2 regions of the Streptococcus sp. 517s genome follow, and region 2 is predicted to be linked to the other one. Evidence: predicted binding sites of a transcription regulator. Region 2 holds the regulator's gene; the other holds the start of a gene.
What was found. Region 2 encodes Rex, which represses fermentation and respiration genes when NADH is low (regulators of the CRP and FNR family bind a similar motif). Its sites were predicted from a motif close to TTGTGAANTANTTCACAA; they were not measured.
Positions count from the first base shown of each region.

Region 1: the regulator Rex is predicted to act here: its motif matches at 1,631-1,648, upstream of adhE (bifunctional acetaldehyde-CoA/alcohol dehydrogenase).

Region 1 is NZ_CM136847.1:124,644-128,058, reverse strand. Features, by position in the region: gene adhE (bifunctional acetaldehyde-CoA/alcohol dehydrogenase) at 1-1,597, opposite strand, end outside; gene ACVX3R_RS00685 (hypothetical protein) at 1,894-2,307, opposite strand; gene ACVX3R_RS00680 (low molecular weight protein-tyrosine-phosphatase) at 2,294-2,737, opposite strand; gene yajC (preprotein translocase subunit YajC) at 2,785-3,105, opposite strand; gene tkt (transketolase) at 3,223-3,415, opposite strand, start outside.
Region 2 is NZ_CM136847.1:882,549-885,963, forward strand. Features, by position in the region: gene pcrA (DNA helicase PcrA) at 1-40, shown strand, start outside; gene radC (RadC family protein) at 83-763, shown strand; gene ACVX3R_RS04535 (gamma-glutamyl-gamma-aminobutyrate hydrolase family protein) at 760-1,449, opposite strand; gene ACVX3R_RS04540 (redox-sensing transcriptional repressor Rex) at 1,465-2,106, opposite strand; gene ACVX3R_RS04545 (DUF4649 family protein) at 2,200-2,403, opposite strand; gene ACVX3R_RS04550 (DUF1831 domain-containing protein) at 2,410-2,757, opposite strand; gene ACVX3R_RS04555 (cysteine desulfurase family protein) at 2,762-3,415, opposite strand, start outside.

The sequences.
Region 1 (3,415 bases), 760 kb from region 2:
GTTCAACATCTGAGAAGACTTGAATCGTGACTTTGTTTTTACGAAGATTCAATTGGTCAATCACACGTTGTACAAAACCGAGTTTTTCAATTGATTTATCGGTAACAATCATGACACGTTCGATACCTTCGCAAGTTTGAAGGTATTGGATTGAGTTACGTTCGAAGTAGATTTTTGAAGGAACTTTAAACCATTGCATATTATTTCTACGTTTTCCTACTTTCTTGATGTTAAGAAGGTTGATAGCGGATACGTTATCACCAACTGAGTTGTGTCCATATGAACCACATCCAAGTGTTAATGATGGAATGAAGGCGTTGTATACATCACCGATACCACCAAAGGTAGATGGAGAGTTCCAGATAATACGCATTGCCTTTATTTCCGTACCGAAACGTTTTGCAAGAGCTTCGTCTTTTGTATGGATAGCAGCTGAGTGTCCTAGACCATTAAATTCAACCATTTGACGAGCTTTTTTAAGTCCATCTTCAGTATCTTCAGCTTTCAAAACTGCAATAACAGGTGATAATTTTTCACGAGTCAATGGTTCTTTAATTCCAACTTCTGCACATTCAGCAGCCAAGATATTTGTACCTTCTGGTACTTTGAATCCTGCTTGCTCAGCAATCCATGCTGCTGGTTTACCAACAATATTTGGGTTCAATTTTGCACCAGCGCAGTTCTTGCTGTTAGCTTTTGCACCAAAACAGAATTCTTCCAAAAGCGCTTTTTCTTTCTTGTTGACAAAGTAAGTATGGTATGATTTGAATTCTTCTACAAATTCGTCATACACTTCTTTATCAATGATAACCGCTTGTTCTGATGCACAGACCATCCCATTATCAAATGATTTAGACATAACGATGTCATGAGCAGCTTGACGAAGGTCAGCAGATTTTTCTACATAGGCAGGAACGTTTCCGGCACCTACCCCAAGAGCTGGTTTTCCACATGAGTATGCAGCTTTAACCATAGCATTCCCACCAGTTGCGAGGATAGTCGCAACACCTTCGTGGTTCATAAGTGCCCCAGTTGCTTCCATAGATGGCTCTGTAATCCATTGAACACAGTTTTCAGGTGCACCGGCTGCGATGGCTGCATCACGAACGATTTGTGCAGCATGAGCAGAAGATTCTTGAGCTGATGGGTGGAAGGCGAAAACAATTGGGTTACGTGTCTTCAAAGCAATCAATGATTTGAAAATCGCTGTTGAAGTTGGGTTTGTTGTTGGAGTGATACCACAAATAACTCCGACCGGCTCCGCAATCTTCGTCAAACCTGTAATTGGATCATCTTCGATAACTCCAGCTGTTTTAACTCCACGCATATTGTTCACTACGTGTTCACAGGCAAATAGATTTTTTGTCGCCTTATCTTCAAATACACCACGACCAGTTTCTTCAACTGCGTGTTGTGCAAGGATACCATGCGCGTCAAGTGCTGCAACAGACGCTTTTGCTACGATGTAGTCAACTTGCTCTTGATTCAACTTGCGCATTTCATCAAGCGCAACCAAGGCTTTTTTCACGAGACCGTCGACATGCTTTTCAGCAGCAAGTTGTTTTTCCTCTGGTGTTACTGTTTTTTTATCAGCCATATTATCCTCCATAGCCTTTAAGGATACTATCCTTTGTTAATTTTTTCACAAGTTTATTATAACTCTTTTTTTATACTTTGTAAACAGTTTCATAAACATTTCACAAAGAAATTTTCCGAGTTTGTGATTTTTTTCTCAATATAGCTGCACAAGAGAGTTTTGACTGGACGATTGTGAAATTATGAAAAATATTTTTTTATTTCACAAAGTTTTCTCTGGTTGATAGTTATTTATCGAATTCAAATATAGAAAGCGCTTTCTTTCCGGTTTTGAAAAATAGTCTCCTAACTTGGAGACTACTGTTTTTGCTGAAAAACGCCTTGTTTAAAGGTCCCTTCATAAACGACTTCTTGCTCTGTAGTCAACTTCCCTTGACCTTCAGCCTGACCATTTACAAAATCACCTTCGTATTTCCAGCCATCTTTTGATTGGAAAGTTCCTTTTCCATTAAAGGCTCCATTATTGAAATCACCTGTATATTGGTCCCCATTTTCAAAGGTCATGGTCCCCTGACCTTTCATTTTCCCTCGTACCAGGGTACCATCATAAACAAGGGCACCGCCATCAAGTGTCAGGGCACCCTTTTTAGGTGTATTTAGTAGAAATACTGAAAGGGCACAGAGTGCAATTACGACTACTGCAATGAACTCTAGCCTAGGGCGAGTTAGGTAAACTCTATACTTTTCATAGATTTGTTTAAGCTTTTCCATTGTCACTCTCATTTTCTAATCGATCTAGCCAGCTTTGACATCCACTTGTGATGCGAGCATAGGTTTCCTCAAAATCTCCTGTATACCAAGGATCTGGAACACTTTCATATGCAAAAGAGTAGATCTTATACTGCAATTCCTGAGGACACATTTGACGCAGATCTGAAACGTTTGAAGCATCCATACCGATAATATAATCAAATGACTCAAAATCTTCTCTACGAATCTGGAGTGATGTTTTGTCTTTGTCATACGGAATCTGATATTGCTGGAAAATTCCTTGCGTTCCCTTATGAATCGGATTACCATGTTCCCAAGATGAAGTCGCACGACTCTCAACCTGGTAATCGCTCGTCATGGATTTCATTACAAACTCTGCCATGGGGCTACGGCAGATGTTTCCTAAGCACACAAATACTATTTTTCTCATCCCTTTTCCTCTTACTTCATAGAAAAACGGGAGTGACAGGTCCCGTTTTATTCTTCGATTGCTCCGCTTTCGTCAACAACTGTTCCTTCTGGTGTCACAGCCTCTTTGAGCGGTAAAACGGTCTTGATAGCAGCCAATTCAAAAGTCAAATAAACGCCATCTACATCAAGTACGATTGTTCTCTTCTCAGTGTCTACTTCATCCACTGTTCCGTAAAGGCCGCCAATTGTAATAACTTCATAGCCCTTTTGAAGCTTGTTCAAGCTTTCCATACGCTTTTGAGCTTGTTTCTTTTGAGAACGTTGCATAAAGAACATCAAAGCCATCATACCTACAAGCATGATTAAAAAAGTAATATTTGGATTCATTGTTTTCTCCTTTGTCTTTTACATAGGACTACTATATCAAATTTCAGCTACTTTTACAAGATTGTGCCTTGTTTTTATGGTTATAAAAAATCAGAGTGAGGACTCAGATTTTTGTGATTATTTCAAGTTTTGAACGACTTTGACTAGATTTTCTACCGTAAATCCGTACTCTGCCAATACTTTTGGCGCTGGGGCAGATGCTCCAAATGTATCAATACCGAGAACTGCACCATCAAGGCCAACATATTTGTACCAGTTTTGAGTTGCACCCATTTCGACTGCAACACGACGGCGAACTGCATTTGGAAGA
Region 2 (3,415 bases):
ACTCTTAGCTAGTGTAGCCCCAATTGAGAAAAAAATCTAATTTTCCATCCTTCTCACGAATAATAAAGTGAGGAGGATTTTTATGTACAGTATTTCATTCCAAGAAGATTCACTCTTGCCTAGAGAAAGACTAGTTAAAGAAGGAGTAGAGGCTCTGAGCAATCAAGAATTACTAGCTATTCTGCTCAGAACTGGAACGCGTCAGGCCAACGTTTTTGAAATTGCTCAGAAAGTCTTGAATAGTCTGACTAGTCTAACTGATCTGAAAAAAATGACCCTGCAGGAATTGCAGAGTCTGTCTGGTATTGGACGTATTAAAGCCATTGAATTACAAGCGGTGATTGAACTGGGACATCGGATTCACAAACATGAAACCCTTGAGATGGAAAGTATTCTCAGTAGTCAAAAGCTAGCCAAGAAAATGCAACAGGAACTGGGCGACAAAAAACAAGAGCACCTAGTGGCGCTCTATCTCAATACTCAAAATCAAATCATCCATCAGCAAACTATTTTTATCGGCTCTGCGACACGCAGCATTGCTGAACCGAGGGAAATCCTTCACTATGCCCTCAAGCATATGGCTACCTCAGTGATTCTCGTTCACAATCATCCATCTGGTGCAGTATCTCCTAGTCGAAATGATGACCATGTCACTAAGCTAGTCAAGGAAGCCTGCGCACTGATGGGGATCGTTTTCTTGGACCACCTGATTGTCTCGCACTCGGATTACTTTAGTTACCGTGAAAAGACTGATCTAATCTAGAGTTCGTTAACAACATAGTCAAATAGCGTTTTATCTTTGGGGCGATTTTCAAATAGAAATTCTGGATGCCATTGGACACCAAGGTAAGGAAAGCCGTCCGTAGTTGTCACAGCCTCAATGATTCCATCTTTAGGATCATGTGCTACAACCTTAAGATTAGGAGCTAGATCTTTAATACTCTGGTGGTGGAAGGAGTTGATATGAGAGATTTCTCCATAGATTTCTCGGAGAATGGTATCAGGTTCCGTTACGAGGCGTTGGGTCGTGTATTCGGCTGAACAGTCCTGCCAATGATCCTCGATATCTTGGTGAAGCGTGCCTCCCATGGCGACATTGAAAAGCTGAGTACCCCGACAAACAGAGAAAATTGGTTTCTTTTGCTTAATCGCTTCTCTGATAAGGGCTAATTCAAACTGGTCTCTTTGAAGATGGTAGTCATCGCTGTCAATGGTTTTAGGCTCACCATAGTATTTTGGATCAACATTTTGCCCACCCGTTAGGATGAGCTTATCAATGATACTGATGTAATGGGTAGCCATTTCTTGATCACCAATCGGTAGGATGATTGGAATTCCGCCAGCGTCCTTGACTCCTTCAACAAAGCCCTTTGCTGCACAGCTCATCATGATGTCATCATCTGGATGAGCTTTTTCATTTCCTGTAATCCCAATAACTGGTTTTTTCATAAATGCTTTCGCTTTCTAATCCTCTTTACGCATAAAATAGAGGAGGGTTTGGAGTTCGCTGGTCAAATCGACATACTGAACGACCACATCTTTTGGAAGATGAAGGTGAACAGGGGAAAAGCTGAGAATACCTTTTATACCCGCATCGACCAAAAGATTGGCGACTTCTTGTGATTTAATACTTGGAACAGTTAGGATAGCAGTTTTAACATCTGCTTCTTTGATTTTTTCTTTAATCTGAGAGATACCATAAATTGGGATTCCATCAGGTGTCTGGGTCCCGACTTCTGGATGGTCATCAAGGTCAAATGCCATGATAATTTTCATCTTGTTACGCTCATGAAAGCGATAGTGGAGAAGGGCATGACCCATATTTCCAATCCCAACCAACATAACATTGGTAATAGAGTTGTCATTTAGGAGGTCAGCAAAAAAAGTCATCAGTTTTTTAACATCATAACCAAAACCACGTCTTCCTAGTTCGCCAAAATAGGAAAAATCACGACGAACAGTCGCAGAATCGATACCGATAGCCTCTGCAATTTGCTTGGAGTTGGCACGTTCGATTTTTTCTGCATGAAATCTCTTGAAAATTCGATAGTAGAGAGAGAGTCTTTTTGCTGTTGCTTTTGGAATAGCAGACTGTTTATCTTTCACAAAACCACAACCTTTCTATTCTTCTATTTTATAGAAACATTGTGAAAAAATCAACAAAAACAAGAAAAAACTAAGAAAATCTTAGTTTTAGTCTTAAAAATTAGCTTGTGATAGAAAACAGTAGAGATCCCCGACCAATCCTTGATAAATAACTTTATCATCAAAGGTTAATGAGGTAACTAGGAATGTATCAGGAAGAGTTACACAACCTGATAGAGATAACATAAGCTCTTCGTAACTCTCAAATTCAAGGGTACGCTCTACTTGATAACTATCTTGATAAGTGAGACGATACATAGTCAATTATCTTTCTTCTTTTGTGAAGATACCGCGTTCTACAAGGCTGTCCATGAGGAAGTAGAATTTCTCTTGGTGGATATGATGGTCTTCTGATTTAAAGATATTAACCAAACGAAGGCCTGACTTGTCAGTGATATTGAGTTTAGCACCTGTAAGGTCTTTGTTGATGATGATTTTTAGCTTGAATCCTTCACCGCTGTTAGGTACTTTCTCAAGCAGACGAGTCAGTTCGAAGTTTCCAACTTTTGTTTCAAAGAAAGTATTGTCTTTGAGTGTGAATTTTTTGACAGATGGGCTAAGTGTGTAGTCGTAGCGGCAGTTTTGTAGTTTAATGGTTTTTTCGAATGCCATTAGATTAATCTCCAATAATATTTTTTAAGGTTTGTGCGAGTTGTTTTAGTTCTTCCTCAGTGTTAAGAGGAGACAGACTGATACGGACAGATTCTTTCAAACGATGTGAATCTGGTCCATAAAATGCTTCAAGCACATGACTGGTTTGCACGACACCAGCAGTACAAGCTGAACCGGTAGAAATTGAAATTCCTTCAAGGTCTAACTGGAGTAAGAGCAAATCATTTTTTTGACCAGGAAAGCCAATATTGACAACATAAGGAAGCTGGTGGTTGCTTTCGTTGAGATAGTATTCTAGATCTGCAATCTCCTTTAGAAAAGCAGATTTTAATCCCTCTAGTTTTTGGTAATGTTCAGCTTGCTGCTCTAAATCCTCTTTGAGAGCAGCAACCATGCCTACTATTGCAGCGAGGTTTTCTGTTCCAGCCCGTTTCTTTTGTTCTTGGTCTCCACCGTGAAGATAGGAATCAAAGTCCGCGGAAGAAGCATAAAGAAAGCCGATTCCCTTTGGTCCATGGAATTTGTGGGCAGAAGCACTGAGGAAATCAATTCCTAATTCCTCGGGATGGATAGGAACTTTTCCGATAGCTTGAACAGCATCTACATGATAAGCCGCAGGATGCTCTTTTAAAATACGTCCAATCTCAGCGATAGGTAA